3 regions of the Actinomadura miaoliensis genome follow, and region 3 is predicted to be linked to each of the others. Evidence: riboswitches for the same ligand, from Rfam matches in the RefSeq annotation. Region 3 holds a riboswitch; each other region holds the start of a gene.

Region 1 (6,453 bases), on a different contig from region 3:
TGAGCTGTTGTCGCGGCATCGGGACCGACGCTACCGGGTCGCCGGCCGCGGCCGCGATGCCGACTTGGGCCCGCGGACGCCCGCAACCCGGTAAAAATGTGACGGTTTGTCGAGTGACGGTTGTCGATACGAGGCGGTACGGATCACGGCACGGCGGACGCGGGGGCGCGGACCGGGGCGGCGCCCCGGACGGCGGACGGAGCAGGAGACGGGGGGCATGCCGGGGCGAGGCCCGGCGCGACGACACGGAGGTTCGCAAGATGGCCGAGGCGCTGCCCCTGCAGCCCGGTGATCCGCGACGAATCGGCGGCCACGAGATCATCGGCCGGCTGGGCGTGGGCGAGCAGGGCACGGTGTTCCTCGGCCGGGACGCGGCCGGGCGCTCCGTCGCGGTGAAGCTGCTGCACCTGCGGCTGAGCGGGGAGCCGGCGGCCCGGTCGCGGTTCACCGGCGCGCTGGCGCCGGCGCGCCGGGTGACGGGCCCGTGCACCGCGGCGATCCTGGACGCCGACGTCGAGGGCGACCGCCCGTTCGTGGTCGGCGAGTTCGTGGACGGTCCGTCGCTGCAGCAGCTGGTCGAGGAGGAGGGGCCGCGCGCCGGCGCGGTGATGGAGCGGCTGGCCGCGGGCATCATGATCGCGGTCGCGGCGGCGCACCGGGCCGGGGCGGCGCACCACGACCTCAAGCCGCGCAACGTGCTGCTGGGCCGGGACGGCCCGATGGTGACGGACCTGGGCGTGACCCGCGCGCTGGAGGCGGTGTGCGCGACGCCGACCGGCCGGGTCAGCGACGATCCGGCGTACAAGGCGCCCGAGCAGCTCAGCGGCATCGGCATCGGACCGGCCGCGGACGTGTTCGCCTGGGCCGTCACGCTGCTGTTCGCGGCCTCGGGCGCGTCGCCGTTCGGGGAGGGCTCGCCGTCGGAGGTCATGCAGCGGGTCGTGTACGACGACCCGGACCTGTCGGCGCTGCCCGGATCGCTGCGGGACGTGGTCGCCGACGCGCTGGCCAAGGACCCGGAGAGCCGTCCCGCCGCCACGGAGATCCTCGATCGGCTGCTGGGCGAGAGCGGAACGTTGACGTCCCGGATGCCGCCCTCGCTGGTGTCCGAGGCGCGGGAGCTGCTGCGCGCGCCCCTGCCGTCCGTGGTCACCTCGCCTGAGGTGCTTCCCCTGCAGCTGCCGCCTCCCACGGAGGCCCCCGCGGCCGTGCAGCCGCCACCCCCTGCGGCCGTGCCACCACCGCCCCCTGCGGCCGTGCCACCACCGCCCCCTGCGGCCGTGCCACCACCGCCTCCCGCGGCCGTGCAGCCGCCGCCTCCCGCGGCCGTGCAGCCGCCGCCTCCCGCGGCCGTGCAGCCGCCGCCTCCTGTGGCGCCTGAGGCGGTGCCGGCGGGGTTCGGTGCCGTTGGGGGTGCCGCCGTGCACGTGCCGGTGCGGGACGACTTCGGCGGGGACGCGACGCAGGCGCTGCCGCCCCTGGCCGCCATCCCGGCGCCGTCGTCCGTCGAGGACACGGCGACGGACATGACCGCGCCCACGCCGCACTTGATCCCCGGCCTGGGGCCGCAGGACGACGACCAGCACGACGCGAAGCACAACCCAACGGCGATCCTGCGGCTGGAGCCCGAGCCGGAGCGTCCGTCACTGGCCTCGCGCCTGCCCAGGCTGCCGGGAGGGCGGTCGCTGCCGCGTCCGAGCAACCATGTGCTGGGCGTGGCGCTGTCGCTGGTCATCGGCGTGCTGGTGGGTATCGCGATCATCGCGCTGGTGCTGTGGCCGCAGTTCCGCGGCGACTCGGCCGAGGACCCGCAGCGGGCCGATCCGGCGGCCCGCGCCGCCGATGACCGTCCGGTCACCGCGATTCCGCCGGCGTTCGCGGGCGCCTGGCGGGGAACGGCGATCAACGCGTCGCGCGGAGCGCAGTTCCCGATCGAGGTGAACTTCGAGGCCGGGGCGACGTCCGCCCGCGCCTTCTACCCGCGGGAACGCTGCTCGGGGACGCTGACGCTGACGCAGGGCACCAACCGGACGCTGCGCATGGCGCTGACCATCGCCAAGCCGTGCACCAGCGGAAACGTGCAGATCACCCGGCAGCAGGACGGCACGTTGCAGTACGTGTGGACGAGCCCGAGCGGTAAGGCGACCTATCACGCCCGTCTCGCCCGGGGGTGAGAGCAGGAAAATCGCCGTGCGCACCGGCTGACCAGTTTCAGCCTAATTACCGGTTTTTTCGGTGAATTACAGGCCGTTCTCCAATAAAGTACCGGCTTGTCGACGCGCCCCGATCTTGGCCACGGGGGCCACGGGCGCGTCGCAGGCAAAGGAGACCCGGTGCGCCCTGTCCCCCCACGAAGATTTCTCGTCACCGGTGCGGTCACGGCCGGTCTGGTCGTCGTCGCCGCGCCGCTCTCCCTGGCCGCCGTCCCCGATCCCGTCCGGGTTCAGGTCACGGCCGCGCAGGGCACCCCCGTTCCGGGCAAGTACATCGTCACGCTCAAGGACGGCACCTCGGCGGCGACCGCCGCCGACCAGGTGAACGCGGGGTCGGTCCAGCGGTTCGGGGGCGCGCTCAACGGCTTCGCCGCCAAGCTCAGCACCGCGCAGCTGGACAAGCTGCGCCGCAACCGCAACGTCGTCGCGATCGAGCAGGACCAGATCTACCGGGCCAGCACCACGCAGAAGTCCCCCGCGTGGGGCCTGGACCGCATCGACCAGCGCAAGCTGCCGCTGTCGAAGTCCTATTACTACAAGAACACCGGCAGCGGCGTGAACGCCTACGTCATCGACACCGGGATCGCCTGGTCGCACCCGCAGTTCGAGGGCCGCGCCAAGTCGGTCTGGAAGGCCCCGGCCTTCTCCGACGGCTGGGACTGCAACGGGCACGGCACGCACGTGGCCGGCACGATCGGGTCCAAGACCTACGGGGTGGCCAAGAAGGTCAACCTGCGGTCGCTGCGCGTGCTGGACTGCGAGGGCTTCGGCGAGCTGTCCGACGTCATCGCCGCCGTCGACTGGACGCGGAAGAACGCCGTCAAGCCCGCGGTCGCCAACCTGTCCCTCGGCGGCCCCAAGTCCACCGCGCTCAACACGGCCATGACGAACCTGTCCAAGTCGGGCGTCTTCGTCGCCGTCGCGGCGGGCAACGAGAACCAGAACGCCTGCAACACCTCCCCGGCCAGCGCCGGCTGGGTGCAGGCGGTCGGCGCGACCACCATCTACGACAACCGCGCCACCTTCTCCAACTACGGGTCCTGCGTGGACATCTTCGCGCCCGGCTACGGCATCAAGTCGACGTGGCCCGGCGGCGGGACGGCGTCGCTGTCCGGCACGTCGATGGCGTCCCCGCACGTCGCCGGGGCGGCGGCGCTGTACCTGCAGTCGCACCGCGGCGCCACGTTCCCGACCGTGCAGAAGTGGCTGAACGACAACTCCACCAAGAGCCGCCTCAAGCGCATCCCGAGCGGCACGCCCAACCGGCTGCTCTACAAGGGCACCGCTTGACCGTCGCAGTACCGCGGCTTGGGACCCCTGCCCGCCGGGGCAGGGGTCCCGCTGCGCGTGCCGCCGACGCGCTACGCTGCGTGGCGGCGGTCCGTCTTGTCTCGCAGTCCCGGCCATCCCAGGTTTCCCTTGGGTCTAATCTTGGCCAAGAACCGACCGGTTCCTTACAGTAGCCTTCGCCCACTGGGGTGGGCATGATCGCAAACCGATCGGCAGGCTGGCCGAGCCAGCCGAATCCCGCGGCCGTACTACGGCACGGGAACCGGGGACCCAAACGCCGGGCGGCCAGCCAGGTCACGTCGGCACCGGGGTGAATTCGCGGCCCCGCCGCGATAGGGCGGACTCCCGGCCCGAACCCGTCAGCTAACCCGGTAGGCGTCACAGGAGAGGAGACGACGTGGAGAGCCCGAGCTCCACCCGCCCCCGTCATGCCGCGCGGACGCGGCGCCCCGCCTTGGCTCTCGCCGTCGCCGCGGTGGCCGTCTTGGTGACGTCGGCGGGCACGGCGCCCGCCCAGGCGGACCCGGGTGACACCGGCCGGATGAGCAAGCTGAACAAGCAGATCGCCCAGCTCGACAAGGCGTACGGCGGCGACCTGGCCAAGCTCAAGGACGCCCAGTACGGCATCCAGAAGGCCCAGCAGAAGCAGCGCCTGCTCCAGCGGGACCTCGACGGCGCGCGCACCCTGGTGGCGCAGATGGCCGCCTCCCAGTACATGACGGGCACCACCGACCCGGCCGTGGCGGTGCTGGCCAGCGACGACCCCGACAACGTGCTCAACAACGCCAGCCTGGCCAGCCACGTGGCGTCCAACCAGGCCGCCAAGGTGCGCCAGATCGAGCAGCTGGTGACCGAGCAGAAGAAGGCGCGCGAGGAGTACCAGAAGAAGGTCGACGAGCTGGAGAAGGACATCGCGGAACTGCGCTCGCAGAAGCGCAAGGTGCAGGCGATGATCAAGAAGTTCAAGCCCGAGTCCCCCAGCTCCGGGATGGGCGGGGTCACCCCCCGCATGCTGAAGGTCAAGAACACCATCGACATCGAGTTCGGCCCGTTCCCGATCATCGGCTGCGTGCGGATGACCGGCGACCCGCAGGACCACGCCACCGGGCGCGCCTGCGACTTCATGGTCAGCACCGGCGGCACGATGCCGTCGGCGAGCGGCAAGTCCCTCGGCGACCGCACGGCCGAGTACGCCGTCGCCAACGCCAACCGCCTGGGCATCAAGTACGTGATCTGGCGGCAGCGCATCTACGACATGCGCAGCCCCGGCTGGCGCACCATGGAGAACCGCGGCGGCGTCACCGCCAACCACTACGACCACGTCCACATCTCGGTCTTCTAGGGGAGCCCGGCCTGTCCGCTCACATGGGGTTCCACTGTTCGCACTGCGGACGGCACCACGACGAACTGCCGATGGCCTTCGCCGCACCGGCCCCGGACTACTGGGCCCCGGAGTTCGCGGCCGACCCCGCCAGCGAGCTGACCTCCGACATCTGTGTGATCAAAGGTCAGGCGTTCTTCGTCCACGGGCTGATCGAGATCCCCGTGGTCGACAGCGGCGAGATCTTCAGCTGGGGCGTCTGGGTGTCGCTCAGCCAGGACAACTTCACCCGCGCCCTCAAGCTCTGGGACACCCCGGGCAGGGAGGGCGAGCCCGCCTACTTCGGCTGGCTGTCCACGGAACTGACGCTCTACTCCACCACGACGATCAATCTCAGGACCAACCTGCACACCCGCCCGGTCGGCGAACGCCCATCCATCGAGCTGGAACCCACCGACCACCCGTTGGCGGTCGAGCAGCGCTCGGGGATCACGCGGGCCCGCGTTCAGCAGATCGCCGAGACCCTGCTCCACCCCGGAGCAAGGTAACCGCCCAACCCGCCAACGGGCGGCCCCGTATCGCGGCCCCCGCGACCGATCACGTCCGGCACGGCATCCGCCCCATAGGAAGCGGCGTTGGAGGCGCGGGCGGTGCCGTCAGTCGTCGTCTTCGTCGAACAGGTCGAGGATGTCCCGGCGGGCCAGGTCGGCTCGGACTATCAGGGCGCCGAGCATCTCCTCGTCGCTGATGCCCTTGGTCCTGCGGAACGCCCAGGACGGCTCTCCGTGCGAGTCGAGGCACTTCACCAGGACGATCGCGTCCAGGGCCGTCCATTTCTCGGGCAGCCCGTGAATCTCCAGGCCCGCCAGAGCCTGCCCGATCGGGATCGGGTCTTCGTCGTCGGCCATACCCGATGGTCTCAGAGCGGGGCAGGGCGGACGTCCCGGGCACAGGCGAATCCGGGACATCCGGAGGGACGGCGAAGGCCGCCGTCCGCTTCGCGGCGGGCCGGCGGCCTTCTCGGGTGGTGCGGTCAGTCGTTGGCGTAGCTGGGGACGATGTGCTCGTGCGTCTCGCGCAGTTCGGCGAGCGGGATGGAGAACAGCTCCTGCGGCTGCCCGTCGGCCCCCCGCGCGGAGATGTGGAGCGAATCGCCGCCCGTGACGCCGAGCTGGGTGACCGGGACCCCGGCGGCCTCGCACAGCGCCGCCAGGCGGCCCTCGGAGCCCGGACGGACGGCCACCACGGCGCGGGCCACCGACTCGCTGAACAGCGACACGAACGGGTCGCCGGGCAGCGTGATCTGGGCGCCCAGGCCGCCGCGCAGGCACGACTCCACCAGGGCCTGCGACAGGCCGCCGTCGGACAGGTCGTGCGCCGCCGACAGCAGGCCCTCGCGGGCCGCCGCGACCAGCACCGAGGCCAGCGCGACCTCGGCGGGCAGGTCGACCTTGGGCGGCAGACCGCCCAGGTGCCCGTAGACGACGTGCGCCCACTCCGAGCCGCCGAACTCCTCGCGGGTCTGGCCCAGCAGCGCCAGCGTGGCGCCCTCGCTGCTGAACGCGATGCCGACGCGGCGCCGCACGTCGTCGTGCACGCCCAGCACGCCCACGACCGGCGTCGGGTTGA
Region 2 (6,453 bases), on a different contig from region 3:
CGTCCGACCGGGAGGTGGCCGACGCGGCCCGCCGCGCGGGGGCCCGTCCCGCTCCGTCGACCCTGCTGCTGCGCCGTCTGGGCCGCTCCTGAGCGCTCGGCGATCATGCCGTGACACAGCGTGGCCATGTGCCAAACAAGCAGTGCAAGTAGTGACGAATCGGTTGTGACTGGTGTGACCCCTCGCTAGTGTCGTCCGCTGATGTCATGGACGAGAGGGGCATAACCGACCGTGACCAGTCATTTGACCGGGGCTCCCGCGGCGGACTCGCGAGGCCCACGGAGTCTCTTCGGGGGGCACCTCGCCCCCCGGCGCCTGGTGGCGACCGCCTGCCTCACCCTGGCGGCGTCCCTGACGGTGCCCATGGCGGCGGCGAATGCCGAGCCGACGCCGAGCGCGGCCGACGCCCGCAAGAAGCTGACCAAGCTCAACGAGCAGGTCGAGCAGCTGGTCGAGAAGTACAACCAGGTCGGCGAGGACCTGAAGATCGCCAAGCGCAAGCTGCAGGCGACCAAGAGGGCCGGCGCGGACGAGCAGAAGACCTTCAACGAGCTGCGCCGCAAGATCGCCGAGATGGCGGCCACCGCGTACAAGAACGGTGACACCGGCGACGTCGTCGGGTTCGCCGGCGCGGAGGACCCGCAGAAGATCCTCGACCAGTCCGCGGTGATCTCGCACCTGTCGCGCAACCGCAGTTCGGAGCTGGACCAGTTCCTGGCCTCCACGCAGCGGCTGCGCCGGGAGCAGGCGCAGGCCCAGGCGGCCTACGACGAGGTCGCCAAGAAGGCCAAGGAGCTGCGGGAGAAGAAGGCCGAGGTCGACAAGTCGATCGCGGCGCAGAAGAAGCTGCTGCGCAGGCTCGGCGAGCGCGACGACAAGCCCGGCGCGGGCGGCGGGGCCACCTACAACGGCCCGGCCAGCGGGTCGGCGCGCACGGCGATCAACTTCGCCTACGCGCAGCTCGGCAAGCCGTACGTGTACGGCGCCGAGGGGCCGAACGGCTACGACTGCTCGGGGCTGACCATGCGCGCCTGGGGTGCGGCCGGGGTGAACCTGCCGCGCGTCACCAACAGCCAGTACGCCGCGACCCGCCGCGTGTCGTTCGACGCGCTGCAGCCCGGCGACCTGGTGTTCTTCAACAGCCTCGGGCACGTGGGGCTGTACATCGGCGGCGGCAAGATGATCCACGCGCCGCGCACCGGCAAGAACGTGGAGATCGTCTCGATCACCTCGGGCTACTACCGGACGAACTTCTACGGCGCCGGACGGGTCTGACGGCCCGCGCTCCCCTCGCCCCCGCCCCGTTTTCGCGACTACGGTCCAGGTCAGATGCGCTCTGACCTGGACCGTAGATCTTTTTGTCGGGTATTTGCCTATCCGTCGCTCTTTGGTACTTTGTGATCGCTTGCGACGCCCGCCAGGCGCCGTACCAGCGGCGACGTCTCCCAGGCGTCGCCCCCGCGGCACCCGCCAGGTGCCGCGCCCCGCAGCGGCACACCGTGCCGCGTCATCCCCGCGGCATCCGCCAGATGCCGTCCCCCGCTCGCCGGTCCCAGGCCGCACGTGCGCACGCCTCGGTGTGCATGGCGCCGTGAGCGCGTCACGGAGGCCCATCGGGCCCGGCCGGACGGATCCCGCACCCGGGACCGTCCTTCAGCAAGTCCAGCCGAACAAGTTCATCGCCGCTTGGCCGCCGAGTCCGCCCCGAACACGCGGGGTGGAGCCGGGGACCCACCGAGCCGGCCGTCGCGGACCCGTCCGTACGGGCCGTCGCCGGCTCCGGGGTGAATCGGCGCCCATGTCTCGCACCCGGAGTAGTCGGGACATGTGCGCCGTAGGTCGACTTCCACGACCGAACCCGTCAGCTAACCCGGTAGGCGTCTGGAAGGAGTGAGCGCCACCTGAGAACTCTTTCTGAGAACACGGACCGCCAGCCCGGTATTCCGGCGGTCTCCATCTTCCGGGGTCCATGACGGACCGAACCACAGTCTCTGCCGCGGCGTGGCCGCCCCCTGACGGGCGGCCACGCCGTTCTGTCTTTCCATCCCGGTCACGCCGCATGGGCGGCACCGCTCCCCGCATAGGATCGCGCGCATGATGGACGACGACGGTCGCCCCGAGACGGACGGGACACCGGCCCGCCGGGTCTCGCGCCGCGCGGCCGTCATCGCGACCGTGGTCGCCCTGGCGGGATGCCTGCTGACGGGCCTCGGCCTGACCGCCGCCGGGTCCGACTCGCCCGCCCGCACCACGGCCTCCGCGACGCCCACCGCCGTGCCCGACGCGCGCGCGGTCGCGGCCGTCCTGGCCAACCGGACGCGCGCCGTACGCGAACGCGACCGCACCGCCTTCATGGCCACGGTCGCCACCGCCCCGGCCCCGTACCGCGACGCCCAGGGCCGCCTGTTCGACAACCTGCTCCGGCTTCCGCTGGCGTCGTGGAGCGAGACGCTCGACCGCGTCGAACCCGGCTCCGCCGTGGCCCGCGTGCGGCTGAGCTACCGTCTGCGCGGCTTCGACGACGCATCCGTCGTCCGCATCCGCTACCTGACGTTCGCGCCGCGTGCGGGCTTCTGGACGGTCGTGGGCGACGGCTCCGCGCGCGGCCTGGCCGACGACGGCGACGTCTTCGACGGCGGCCCGCTCACCGTGGTGCGGGGCCGCCACACCCTCGTGGTGGGCGACGGGCCGCGCCTGGAAGAGATCGCCCGCCGCCTGGACGCGGCCGTGCCCGTCGTCGCCGGCGTGACCGGCGACGGCCGGCGGCCGCGCACCGTCGCGCTCGTGCCCGCCGAAGCCCGGCTGGCCGCCGCGCTGGCCGGGCCGTCGCAGAACCTCGACCAGATCGCCGCCGTCGCCACCGTGGCGCCCACCGCCGAGGGCCCCGGCGCCGACCGCGTGGTCGTCTCCCCCACCGCGTTCGCCCGCCTCAACGAGCTGGGCCGCGACGTCGTGCTGACGCACGAGCTGACCCACGTGGCCACCGGCGGCGCACGCGACGGCCGCACCCCGCTGTGGCTGATCGAGGGCCTGGCCGACTACGTCGGCTACCTGCGGGCAGACGTCGGCGTCCGGTCGGCGGCCCGCGAGCTGCGCGCCGAGGTCGCCGCCGGGCGGCTGCCCGCCCGGCTCCCCGGCCGCGCCGACTTCGACGGCTCCTCGCCGCGGCTGTCGCAGGCGTACCAGGGGGCGTGGCTGGCGTGCCGGATGATCGCTGAGCGGTACGGTGAGGCCACGCTGGTCCGGCTCTACCGGGCCGCGGGCCGCATGCCGGAGGACACCGCGCTGCGCGGGACACTGGGCGTCGGCCCGAACCGTTTCACCGCGCTGTGGCGCGACTATCTGCGCGAGGAGCTGGGCTGACGAGACGGGCGGCAGGGCCGGGTGACGACACCGGGCCGACGGCACCGGGCCGGCGACGAGACGAGCCGGACGGCGGGACGGCGTGTGCGGAGGCGAGGCAGTGAGCGGCGAGCGCGGCGAGAACACGGCGGACGCTCCGGTGAGCGCCGCCCGGGCGAGCAACCCACCGCCCCAGCCGGAGCAGGCCCCACGGGGGCGTGCCAGGCCACGGGTGGCGGCGGCGGTCGCGTCGGTGGTGCTGTTCGCGGCCGTGGGCGTCGTGCTGGCGGTCACCACGCCGTGGAACCCGCTGCCCGGACGCGTCCCCGGCGGGCACGTCGCCCCCGACCCGGCCCTCGACTTCACCCCCGCCCAGATCGAACGGTCGCGGGCGTTCGACGCGGCCCTGGCCCCGCCCGCGTACGCGGGGCTGCTCATCGGCCTGGCCCTCGTGCTCGTCCTGGGGCTGACGCCCCTGGGGGCGCGGTTCGTGGGCTGGGCGACGGCCCGGGTGCGGTGGTGGCCGCTGCGCGTGGCCGTGGCGGCGCTGCTGCTCACCGCGGTCGTGCGGGTGGCGGGGCTGCCCTTCGACGCGTGGAGCGAGTCGGTGCTGCGCCGCTACGGGCTGTCCACCCAGTCGTGGGCGTCGTGGCTGACCGACCAGCTCAAGTCCTTGGGCATCACCTGGGTGATCTGGACGGTGGCGCTGGCACTGCTGTACGTGCTGGTGCGGCGCCTCCCCCGCTGGTGGTGGGCCGGGGCCGCGGCGGGCGGGTTCCTCCTGGTCGTCGCCGCGTCGTTCGCCTACCCGGTGGCGGTCGAGCCGCTGTTCAACCGGTTCCACTCGCTGCCCGCCGGCCCGCTGCGCAGCGAACTGCTGGCGATGGCCGAGCGCGACGGAGTCCCGGTGACGGACGTGCTGGTCGCCGACGCGTCACGGCGCACCACCGCGCTCAACGCCTACGTCTCCGGGTTCGGGTCCACGCGGCGCATCGTCGTCTACGACACCCTGCTGAAGAACACCCCGCCCGAGCGGGTCGAGTCGATCGTGGCGCACGAGCTGGGGCACGCCAAGAACGACGACGTGCTCCACGGCACGCTCATCGGCGCGCTGGCCGTCTCCGGGGGGATCTGCCTGCTCTACGTGCTGCTGACCTCGCCCCGGCTGCAAAGACGCGCGGGCGTCGACGGCGGCGGCGTGGGGGCCGCCCGTTCGGCCGCGCTCGTGCTGGCCCTGGTGACGGTGGCCACCCAGGTGGGCGCCCCCGTGCAGAACCTCATCAGCAGGCACATCGAGGCCCGCGCCGACGCGCACTCCCTCGACCTGACCCGCGACCCGGTCACGTTCGTGTCGATGCAGCACGAACTGTCGGTGCGCAACATCTCCGACCTGCGTCCCGACCCGGTGGAGTACGTGCTGTGGCGGACGCACCCCGCCGGCCCTCAGCGCATCGCCATGGCCCGCGACTGGGCGCGCATGCACGGCGTGCCTGAGCCGCCCCCGCTCAATCGCCGCTAGCTCCCCCGTCGCCGTTGGGCGTGCCCTGGGACGAGCGCGGACCGGCCTGGCTGGGCGCCTGCACGGCGCTCCGCGCGGAGGTGCTGCCGTTCGGCCCCACCAGCAGCGACCGGTTCAACGCGCTGCCCTTCACCCAGTCGTCCCACTTCATCTGCCAGTACCCCCAGCCGTTGTTGGGCTCCAGCTCGCGTGAGCTGCCCGTCACCGTCAGCGGGTCGCCCCGGTAGACGAAGTCGTAGAACCAGCGCGCGTTCTCGGGGCTGGCGTTGACGCACCCGTGGCTGACGTTCTCCGACCCCTGCGAGCCCACGGACCAGGGGGCGCTGTGCACGTACTCGCCGCTGTTGGAGATGCGGACGGCGTAGTAGACGATCTGGCGGTAGTAGTCGGGGCATCCGGGTCCGCAGCCCACCGTGGCCGAGTCCATGATGACCGGGTTGCCCTTCTCCATGGTCAGATGCACGCCGTTGGTGGTGGTGTACTTCTCGATGCCGCCGCGCCCCATGCTGATGGGGATGGTGCGCACGAGACGGCCGTTGTGCGTCACCCACATCTGGTGGCTGTCCTCGTCGGCCCTGATGATGTGCTGGTCGCCCACGCGGAAGCGCACGTCGAAGTTCCTGGTGCCGTACAGCCCGGTGCCGGCGCGCACGCCGCTCAGGTGCGCACGGAACCTCACGTCGGTCTGGGTGGGCCAGTAGTTCCTGGTGCGGAACACCAGGCTCTGGTCGTCGAACCAGTGCCAGGCGCCCTCCACCGGTTTGGACGAGCTCAGCTCCAGCGCGCGTTCCACTGCGGCGCGGTCGGTCACCTCCTGCCCGAAGCGCAGCACGATGGGCATGCCGACGCCCACGGTCTCCCTGTCGTCGGGCCCGTCGAGGGTCGCCTCCAGGATCCGCTCGGGCCTGGCGGTGCCGAAGACGCTGGTGACCGTGCGCGTCCTGCCGTCACGGCCGAGCGCGGTCGCGACGACGGTGTAGTCGGTGTCCGGGTCGAGCGTCCAGCGGGACCGCCAGCGGTCGCGCTGGAGGTTCAGCCCGCCCTCGACGCGGGTGCCCTTCGTCGTCACCGTGACGTTCTCGATGGTGCCGTTGCGGGCCCGCACGTCGATCGCCCTGTCGGGCCGCGCCAGCGCGGTGCCGTCCCTGGGGGTCACCTCCAGGCGCACCGCGTCGCGCGGGTCCGGTCTGCGTCCGCCGCTGTCGTCGCAGGCGGCCGCGCCGCCCGTGACCGCGAGCGCCGCGCCGAGCAGCAGCGCCCCCCGCCGCCGGCGCGGGCCCGCCGGGCCGCACCGCCGCCGGACGGTCGCGGCGGGCCGTCCGCCGCCCCTCGTGCCCCAGATCCCGACGCGCACCGTGACCCCCCGATCGCATGTCACCGTCGGCAAACATTCCTCACGAAACGTGCACGACGATCATTATGCGGAGGGCCGGGACCCATCCGGTAGACGGGTCCCGGCCCTCGACGGCTTTCTTTGCCGACCGCTGGGGCGATCAGCACGCCGCCCTTGCGGGGGACGGAACGGGAGTTGACGCCCGTCCCCCGGCGGGTGCGGCGGGGATCAGTGCGAGAAGTGGCCCCGGTAGTACTCG
Region 3 (6,453 bases):
GACGCAGTACGACCTGCCGGTGAAGGTGGTGCTGTTCGACAACTCCTCGCTCGGCATGGTGGACCTGGAGATGATGGTCGCGGGCTTCCCGCCGCACGGCACGACCTATCCCCCCACCGACTACGCGGCGATCGCCCGCGCGGCCGGGGCCCACGGCGTGCGCGTCGAGGACCCCAAGGACGTGCGCGACGCCCTCCGCGAGACGCTGGACCACGACGGCCCGGCGCTGGTCGACCTGGTCACCGATCCCAACGCGCTGTCGCTGCCGCCCCGCATCACCGGGCGGCAGCTGGCGGGCTTCGCCACGACCACCAGCAAGCTCGTCCTCACCGGCGGCGTCGGCCGCATGATCCAGCTCGCCCGTTCGAACCTGCGCAACATCCCCCGCCCGTGACCGGGTGGAGGGCACCGGAAGTGCCCCTCCCCGGTCACGGGGTCAGGAGGGCAGGGGGAAGCTGACGGGGCTGCGGTGGCCGGCCCTGCCGACGGCGCGCACGCCGAAGAACACGTTGTCCTTGGACAGGTCGACGCGCACCTCGGTGACGTCGCCGACCGGGATGACGTGGGTCCAGTCGGGGCTGGTGGTCTCGCGCCAGACGATCTCGTATCCGGCCAGGTCGGGTTCGGTGCCGCGGGTCCAGACCAGGTCGGTGTCGTTGGTGAGCCGGTCGGTGCGGATCCTGGCGTTCTTCGGCGTGCCGGGCGCCTGGGCCAGCGACCAGAGGGCGGCGGCGTTGACCCGGGCGACACGGGCGATGTACGGGAAGTCGCAGAACTCGGGCAGGTCGCCGTACTGCCTGCCGTCCTCGACGCGCACGTCCTGGTGCTGGTGGTCGAAGTTCTCGTGGGGCTCGGTGAAGCGGGCGGCGGGATAGCCCTGTTCGAGGAAGGGGATGTGGTCGCCGCCGCGCAGGTAGCGGTCGCGGCGGTAGATGACCCGGACGTTCATGCCGGTGGCGTCGTTCTCGGCGACGCTGGTCACGAAACGGGCGAGCTGGCGGGAGGGCGAGTCGTTCTCGCCGCCGACCGAGCGGCGGATGTTCGCCTCGGCGGGCGTCTCCGCGGTGGGCACCCCCTCGGCGAACAGCCGGACGGTGCGCGGGTCGCGGGTGCCGTCGTCGGCGGTGCTGCTGCCGACGATGTCGTTGGTGAACATGGCCTGCACGTCCGTCCCGGCGGCCTTGTACCGCGTGGCCATGTGGCGCGCGCCGTACAGCCCCTGCTCCTCCCCCGCGACGGCGGCGAAGACGATCGTGGCCCTGGGACGGCGGGTGGCCATGACACGGGCGAGTTCCATGACGACGGCCACGCCGGAGGCGTCGTCGTCGGCGCCGGGCGCGTCGGCGGTGGCGTTCATGACGTCGCTGACACGGGAGTCGTAGTGCCCGGACACCACGTACACGCGGTCCGGGGAGGTGCTGCCGCGCAGGGTGGCGACGACGTTGGTGATGCGGGTGGCGACGGGGATCCGGCTGGCCGGTTCCTGCACGTAGGACTGCAGCTCGACGGTCATCCGGCCGCCGGACGCCGCGGCGTGCTTTTTCATCTCGGCGAAGATCCAGTCCCGGGCGGCGCCGATGCCGCGTGCGGGGTCGTCCTGGGACGAGAGCGTGTGCCGGGTGCCGAACCCGACGAGCCTGCGCACCGTCGCCTCGATGCGGCGGTGGTCGATCTCGCGCAGCAGGGCGCGCAGCTCGGCGTCGGGGTGCTGGGCGGTGACGGGCCTGCCGGGGCCGTTCGGGCGTCCGGAGTCCGCCTCGGCGGGACGGCCGTCGAGGGTGACTCCCGCGGTGGCCGCGGCGGCCGCCGCGGAGACGGACAGGAAGACGCGGCGGCTGGGCGTGCCGGCGGCTGGGGGCGTGGTGTCGTAGGTCACAATTCTGGATCTACGTCATGGCGGGGGCGCCTGTCCACAGTGGAAACCGCCGCCCTTCAGACGCTTCCTCAGTGATTTCTCGCCATGTCTGCTCCCCGTGTGATTCCTGTGATCGGAGTGGTCGGCGGCTCCGGCGCGGCGACGAAAGATCGTTTTTCGGATTTTACCTTTGGCGGTTTGCGAGCTCTTTGCCTCATCTCCTATGGTCCGTGGTACTCCGCCGTCCGGCTCACCGCGACGGGAACCGTCCGGCGGAACGCCTAATCCCATGGCGCTGGACGTCTGGGAACCGGGGACCCATCAGTTCTTCGGGGTGAATCCGCGGCGCAGTCGCGGTAGGGCCGCTCCTTGGTCCGAACCCGTCAGCTAACCCGGTCGGCAGTCAAGGAGAGGAGAGGACATGAAGGAGCCCCCGCGGCTCGGCAGGCCCGCCACCCCCGTCCGACGGCGCAGCCACCTCATGAAGACGCGAACGCCCTGATAGACGGGGCGGTTCCGCCCTAGCTCGCACGCCCGCGCGTTCTCCTCGTCCGCGCTGCGCGCCCGCGCCCCTCGCGGCGGCGTCTCCGCCGCCGGCACCGGGTCACCGACACTTCCTCGCCATTGGCGGTCAGAGCCGTTTTCTGCGCGGCTCGACGTTCCCGGCGCAGCCTCATCTCCTTTTCCCGCTCGTTCCTCGCCGCCTGCTCTTTTTCCGCTGCCCGCATTCCGTCAGACCAGTTCCCTGGAAGGAAAACTCCCCCATGAATCCGAACGGCAAGCACCGTCGCACCGACCCCTGGCCCGCCGAGATGCCGCGTCGCTCGGTGCTGCTGGGGGGTGGAGTCCTGCTGGGGAGCGCGGCCCTCGGCGTCGCCGCGGCGCTGGGCCCGTCGGCCGAACACGAGGTGGCGAACGCGGCGAACACCACCGACGACACCGAGCGGACGCAGGCCGCCCGGGACGGCGAGTCCCGGCCGTCCCGAAGATCGCGTAGGTCGGGTGGCGGCGCCCCGCTGATCCACTCGACCGACGACTGGGGAGCGCGCACGCCCTACCGGCGGGCGACCGTGCTGTCCCGCGCGCCCGAGTACATCGTGGTGCACCACACGTTCACCCCCAACGTCACCGACTACTCGCTGCGGCAGGGCTACCGGATCGCGCGTTCGATCCAGGGCGCGCACATGGGACAGGGATGGGGTGACACCGGCCAGCACTTCACCATCAGCCGGGGCGGTCACATCATGGAGGGCCGCAAGGGCAGTCTTGCCGCCGCCCGCAGGGGCCGGATGGTGATCGGCACGCACGTCGCCGGAGCCAACGGCTACACCGTCGGCATCGAATGCGAGGGCACCTACAACTCGGTCATGCCGCCCCGCCGCCTGCTGGACTCGCTCACCGAGCTGCTCGCCTGGCTGTGCGGCCAGTACGACCTCGACCCGAAGAAGGCGATCGTCCCGCACATGAAGTTCAACGACACCGACTGCTGCGGTTACGAGTTCGCCCCGACGCTGCCGCGCCTGCGCAAGGACGTCGCCGCGGCCCTCCGATCCGCCTGAGACCGGCCGGTTGCTCCCAGCCGGCGTGCTGGGCCCCGGGCCGAGGTCGGTGCGACGGGGGCGGCGCCGGAGGGGTCGCCATCTCGCGACTGGAGCGGTGTCGGGGGGAACCCGTGCGTTCACGGGATGAGGGCGCTGATCGTCGCGGCCACCTCGGCGGGGGCGAACTGGTGAAGGCCGTGGCCGACACCGCTGACGGTGGTGACGGCGGGGTGTCGTGCGGCCGACCGGACCAGTGCCTCGTCCTCGGCGCTTGACAGCGACATGACGGCAGGGTCGGCCCGCAGCAGCAGCACCGGCCCCGGCACTCCGGCGATCCACTCGCCCGCGTGGCCGAGGTGTCCGTACACCTGCTGGGACTCGGTGAGCAGCGCCTCGATGAACGCCGGGTCGTGCCGGTGCAGGGCGGCGGCCTGGCCGACCAGGTAGGGATGGGCGGCGCCGAGGACCTCGGCGCGCGTGCGGCCGCCGCCGGCGTCCTCGGCGCCGAGCAGCCGCACCAGTTCCTCCTCCGGACGGCCGCACCACCCCTGCCAGCGCCGCAGGGTGCCGGACATGCGGTCGAGCAGCCGGTACATCCGGGCGGGCGCCAGCGGCGCGTCCCCGATGACCAGCCCGGCGAACGCGTCCGGGCGCACGCCCGCCGCCGCGAGCGCGGCCTGCCCGCCGTAGGAGTGGCCGTACCACCACGCCGGACGGTCCAGGTGCCCGGCCGCCCATTCGGCGAGCGCCGCGCCGACGCCGCGCAGGTCGTAGCGTCCGGGCGTCCACGGCGACGCCCCGTGACCGGGCAGGTCGACGGCCCACCACCGGACGCGGCCGGGCAGCGCGTCCAGGAAGTCCTTCCCCATCCGCCACGACGCCGACCCGCCGTGGACGAACACCAGCGGCGTGTCGCCGCGACCGCCGGACTGCGCCTCGATCATGCGTGCCTCCTCCTTCGCTCGGCGCCGCCGACACTGACACAAAGCGAAGTTGGGTGCAAGTTTGCACCGGAGTCCGTCGCTGCTACGCTCGCGGGGTGGACGACGGGACCGTCGGGCTGCGCGAGCGCAAGAAGCGGCGCACCCGCAAGAAGATCGCCGACACCGCCATCGGGCTGTTCCTGGCGCACGGCTACGAGCCGGTGTCGCTGGCGCAGATCGCCGAGGTGGCGGAGGTCTCGCGGCGTGCGCTGTTCGCGTACTTCCCCAGCAAGGAGGACCTGGTCCTGGAGCGCGTCGCCGACCACGAGAGCGAGCACGCCCAGGTCGTCCGCGGGCGCCCGCCCGAGGTGCCTCCGCTGGCCGCGCTGCGCGACCACTTCCTCGACGGGCTCGACCGCAGGGACCCGGTGACCGGGCTGTGCGACCGTCCCGAGACGCTCGCCCTCTACCGGATGATCCGCGACACGCCCGCGCTGGCGACCGGGCTGCTGCGGTATCACGCGCGCAGCGAGGCGGCGCTCGCCGAGGCCCTGGCGGAGGCTGCCGGTGCGGCGGCCGGTGACGGGCCGGACGGCGCGTTCACCGCGCGGCTGGCGGCGTCGCAGATCACCGCCGTCCAGCGCGTCCTGGCGAACGACAACAACGCCCACCTGGTGGCCGGGACGTCGGCCGACGAGCGGCACCCCGCCGCCGTCGCCGCCGCCCGGCACGCCTTCACCCTGCTCCGCGACGGACTCGGCGGCGTCTTCGGGTGACCGAGCCGAAAGCGCCCGGCTCGACGGGGGACGAGCCGGGCGCTTTCTCCTGCGTTCTCCGCGCGTCTACTCCGCGCGTCTACTCCGCGCGTCTTCTCTGCGCGTCCTCTCCGCGCGTCCTCTCCGGGCGCCGGTGGTCAGCAGTTGGGTATCACGGTGCCGTTGTTGTCCCTGGCCTCGTCATTGCCCCACCGCTTCAGGTAATAGGCGGAAACGTAGGCGCCCCGGCCGTTCTTTCCGGCGTAGACCTCGTCGAGGTCGGTCTTCAGCCACCAGTGGTTGTACTGGTCGCCGACACGGACCTCGGCGCCCCAGACCTTGCAGTACACGTAGTTGGTGCCCGCGTACAGCAGGCCCTGCGGGTCGTTCATGAAGGCGTCCCGGTAGCCGGTCGCGTTGGCGAACGTGTCGACCCAGTACTTGCCGCCTCCGCCGCAGCCGTTGTCACTGGTCAGGTACTTCTGGTTGTACGAGCCCGGGTAGGGCGCCAGCGACACGCCGTTGATGCTGATGACCTGGCCCGCCCCGTTGTAGAGCTGCTCGTAGTGGATGTGCGCGCCGCTGCTGTTGCCGGTCGAGCCGGTGGTGCCGATCGACTGGCCCTGCGAGACGTAGGTTCCGTTGGCCACCCCGTAGGAGGCGAGATGGAAGTAATACGTCTTCCAGCCGCCGCCGTGGTCGATGACGACGTAATTCCCCGCGCCATTGGCCTGGTAGTAGTTGTAGGCGGTGCCCGCGGCCGAGGCCAGCACCGGCGTGCCCGCCGTGGTGCCGCCGGAGCGGACGAAGTCGAGGGCCTGCCGGACCTCCGCCGAATGGTGGCTGTAGGTCCAGGTCTGCCCGCAGGGGAACGGGGCCTTGAAGTTGGGCGCCGCGAGCGCCGGCTGTGCCGGCTGGGCGACGACGAATCCGGCCAGCAGTGTCAGCCCGGCGACGAGCGCACGGATCCGGCGCATCGAGCCTCCTTCCTGTCGTCCCGGCGGTCGCGCACGGACCGGTTTCTCCGCAGGCTCGGGCACCGGTCAGTGGGAATGACTCGGCCGAACAGGAATCGCCGTTCCCGCGTGACGCGACGTTTTCTCATTGCACCAGAACGGTGCCGGGCAATGCTCGCCAACAAACCCGTGAACACCCGTGCATGATCTGCCGTTGCCGCCCGCCGGCCGGCACACGGATGTGTTCACGCAGCACTCCGGCATGTCCTTTTGATGATCATCCGGGTATCCGGGGACGACAGTTGGCCGCACACTTCGCGCGACGGCCCGCGAGACCGCGCAGCATTTCGCGGAGCACGGTCATCGCGGGCCGGATATGGCCTTCCCCCCCCGGCGCGCACCGATCAGCCCGAATTCCGGTCC

The links. Region 3 has a riboswitch for cyclic di-AMP ahead of ABD811_RS08550 (peptidoglycan recognition protein family protein). Riboswitches for the same ligand answer to the same signal wherever they lie in the genome.
Region 1: it holds a riboswitch for cyclic di-AMP, as region 3 does, so the genes downstream of both, ABD811_RS09730 (coiled-coil domain-containing protein) here and ABD811_RS08550 (peptidoglycan recognition protein family protein) in region 3, are expected to answer to the same signal.
Region 2: it holds a riboswitch for cyclic di-AMP, as region 3 does, so the genes downstream of both, ABD811_RS32045 (hypothetical protein) here and ABD811_RS08550 (peptidoglycan recognition protein family protein) in region 3, are expected to answer to the same signal.

What each region holds. Positions count from the first base shown of each region.
Region 1 covers NZ_BAAAZG010000009.1:24,444-30,896, reverse strand. Annotated here, with positions in the region: gene ABD811_RS09745 (sterol carrier family protein) at 1-19, opposite strand, end outside; gene ABD811_RS09740 (serine/threonine-protein kinase) at 261-2,174, shown strand; gene ABD811_RS09735 (S8 family peptidase) at 2,334-3,503, shown strand; cyclic di-AMP (ydaO/yuaA leader) riboswitch at 3,722-3,897, shown strand; gene ABD811_RS09730 (coiled-coil domain-containing protein) at 3,901-4,845, shown strand; gene ABD811_RS09725 (DUF2199 domain-containing protein) at 4,869-5,372, shown strand; gene ABD811_RS09720 (hypothetical protein) at 5,481-5,732, opposite strand; gene purL (phosphoribosylformylglycinamidine synthase subunit PurL) at 5,858-6,453, opposite strand, start outside.
Region 2 covers NZ_BAAAZG010000051.1:14,255-20,707, reverse strand. Annotated here, with positions in the region: gene ABD811_RS32055 (NYN domain-containing protein) at 1-92, shown strand, start outside; gene ABD811_RS32050 (C40 family peptidase) at 364-1,275, shown strand; cyclic di-AMP (ydaO/yuaA leader) riboswitch at 1,682-1,895, shown strand; gene ABD811_RS32045 (hypothetical protein) at 2,095-3,363, shown strand; gene ABD811_RS32040 (M48 family metallopeptidase) at 3,464-4,861, shown strand; gene ABD811_RS32035 (L,D-transpeptidase) at 4,848-6,215, opposite strand; gene ABD811_RS32030 (cytochrome c oxidase subunit 4) at 6,423-6,453, opposite strand, start outside.
Region 3 covers NZ_BAAAZG010000006.1:276,464-282,916, reverse strand. Annotated here, with positions in the region: gene ABD811_RS08560 (pyruvate dehydrogenase) at 1-394, shown strand, start outside; gene ABD811_RS08555 (M20/M25/M40 family metallo-hydrolase) at 437-1,876, opposite strand; cyclic di-AMP (ydaO/yuaA leader) riboswitch at 2,124-2,273, shown strand; gene ABD811_RS08550 (peptidoglycan recognition protein family protein) at 2,620-3,414, shown strand; gene ABD811_RS08545 (alpha/beta fold hydrolase) at 3,534-4,340, opposite strand; gene ABD811_RS08540 (TetR/AcrR family transcriptional regulator) at 4,436-5,095, shown strand; gene ABD811_RS08535 (M23 family metallopeptidase) at 5,233-6,051, opposite strand.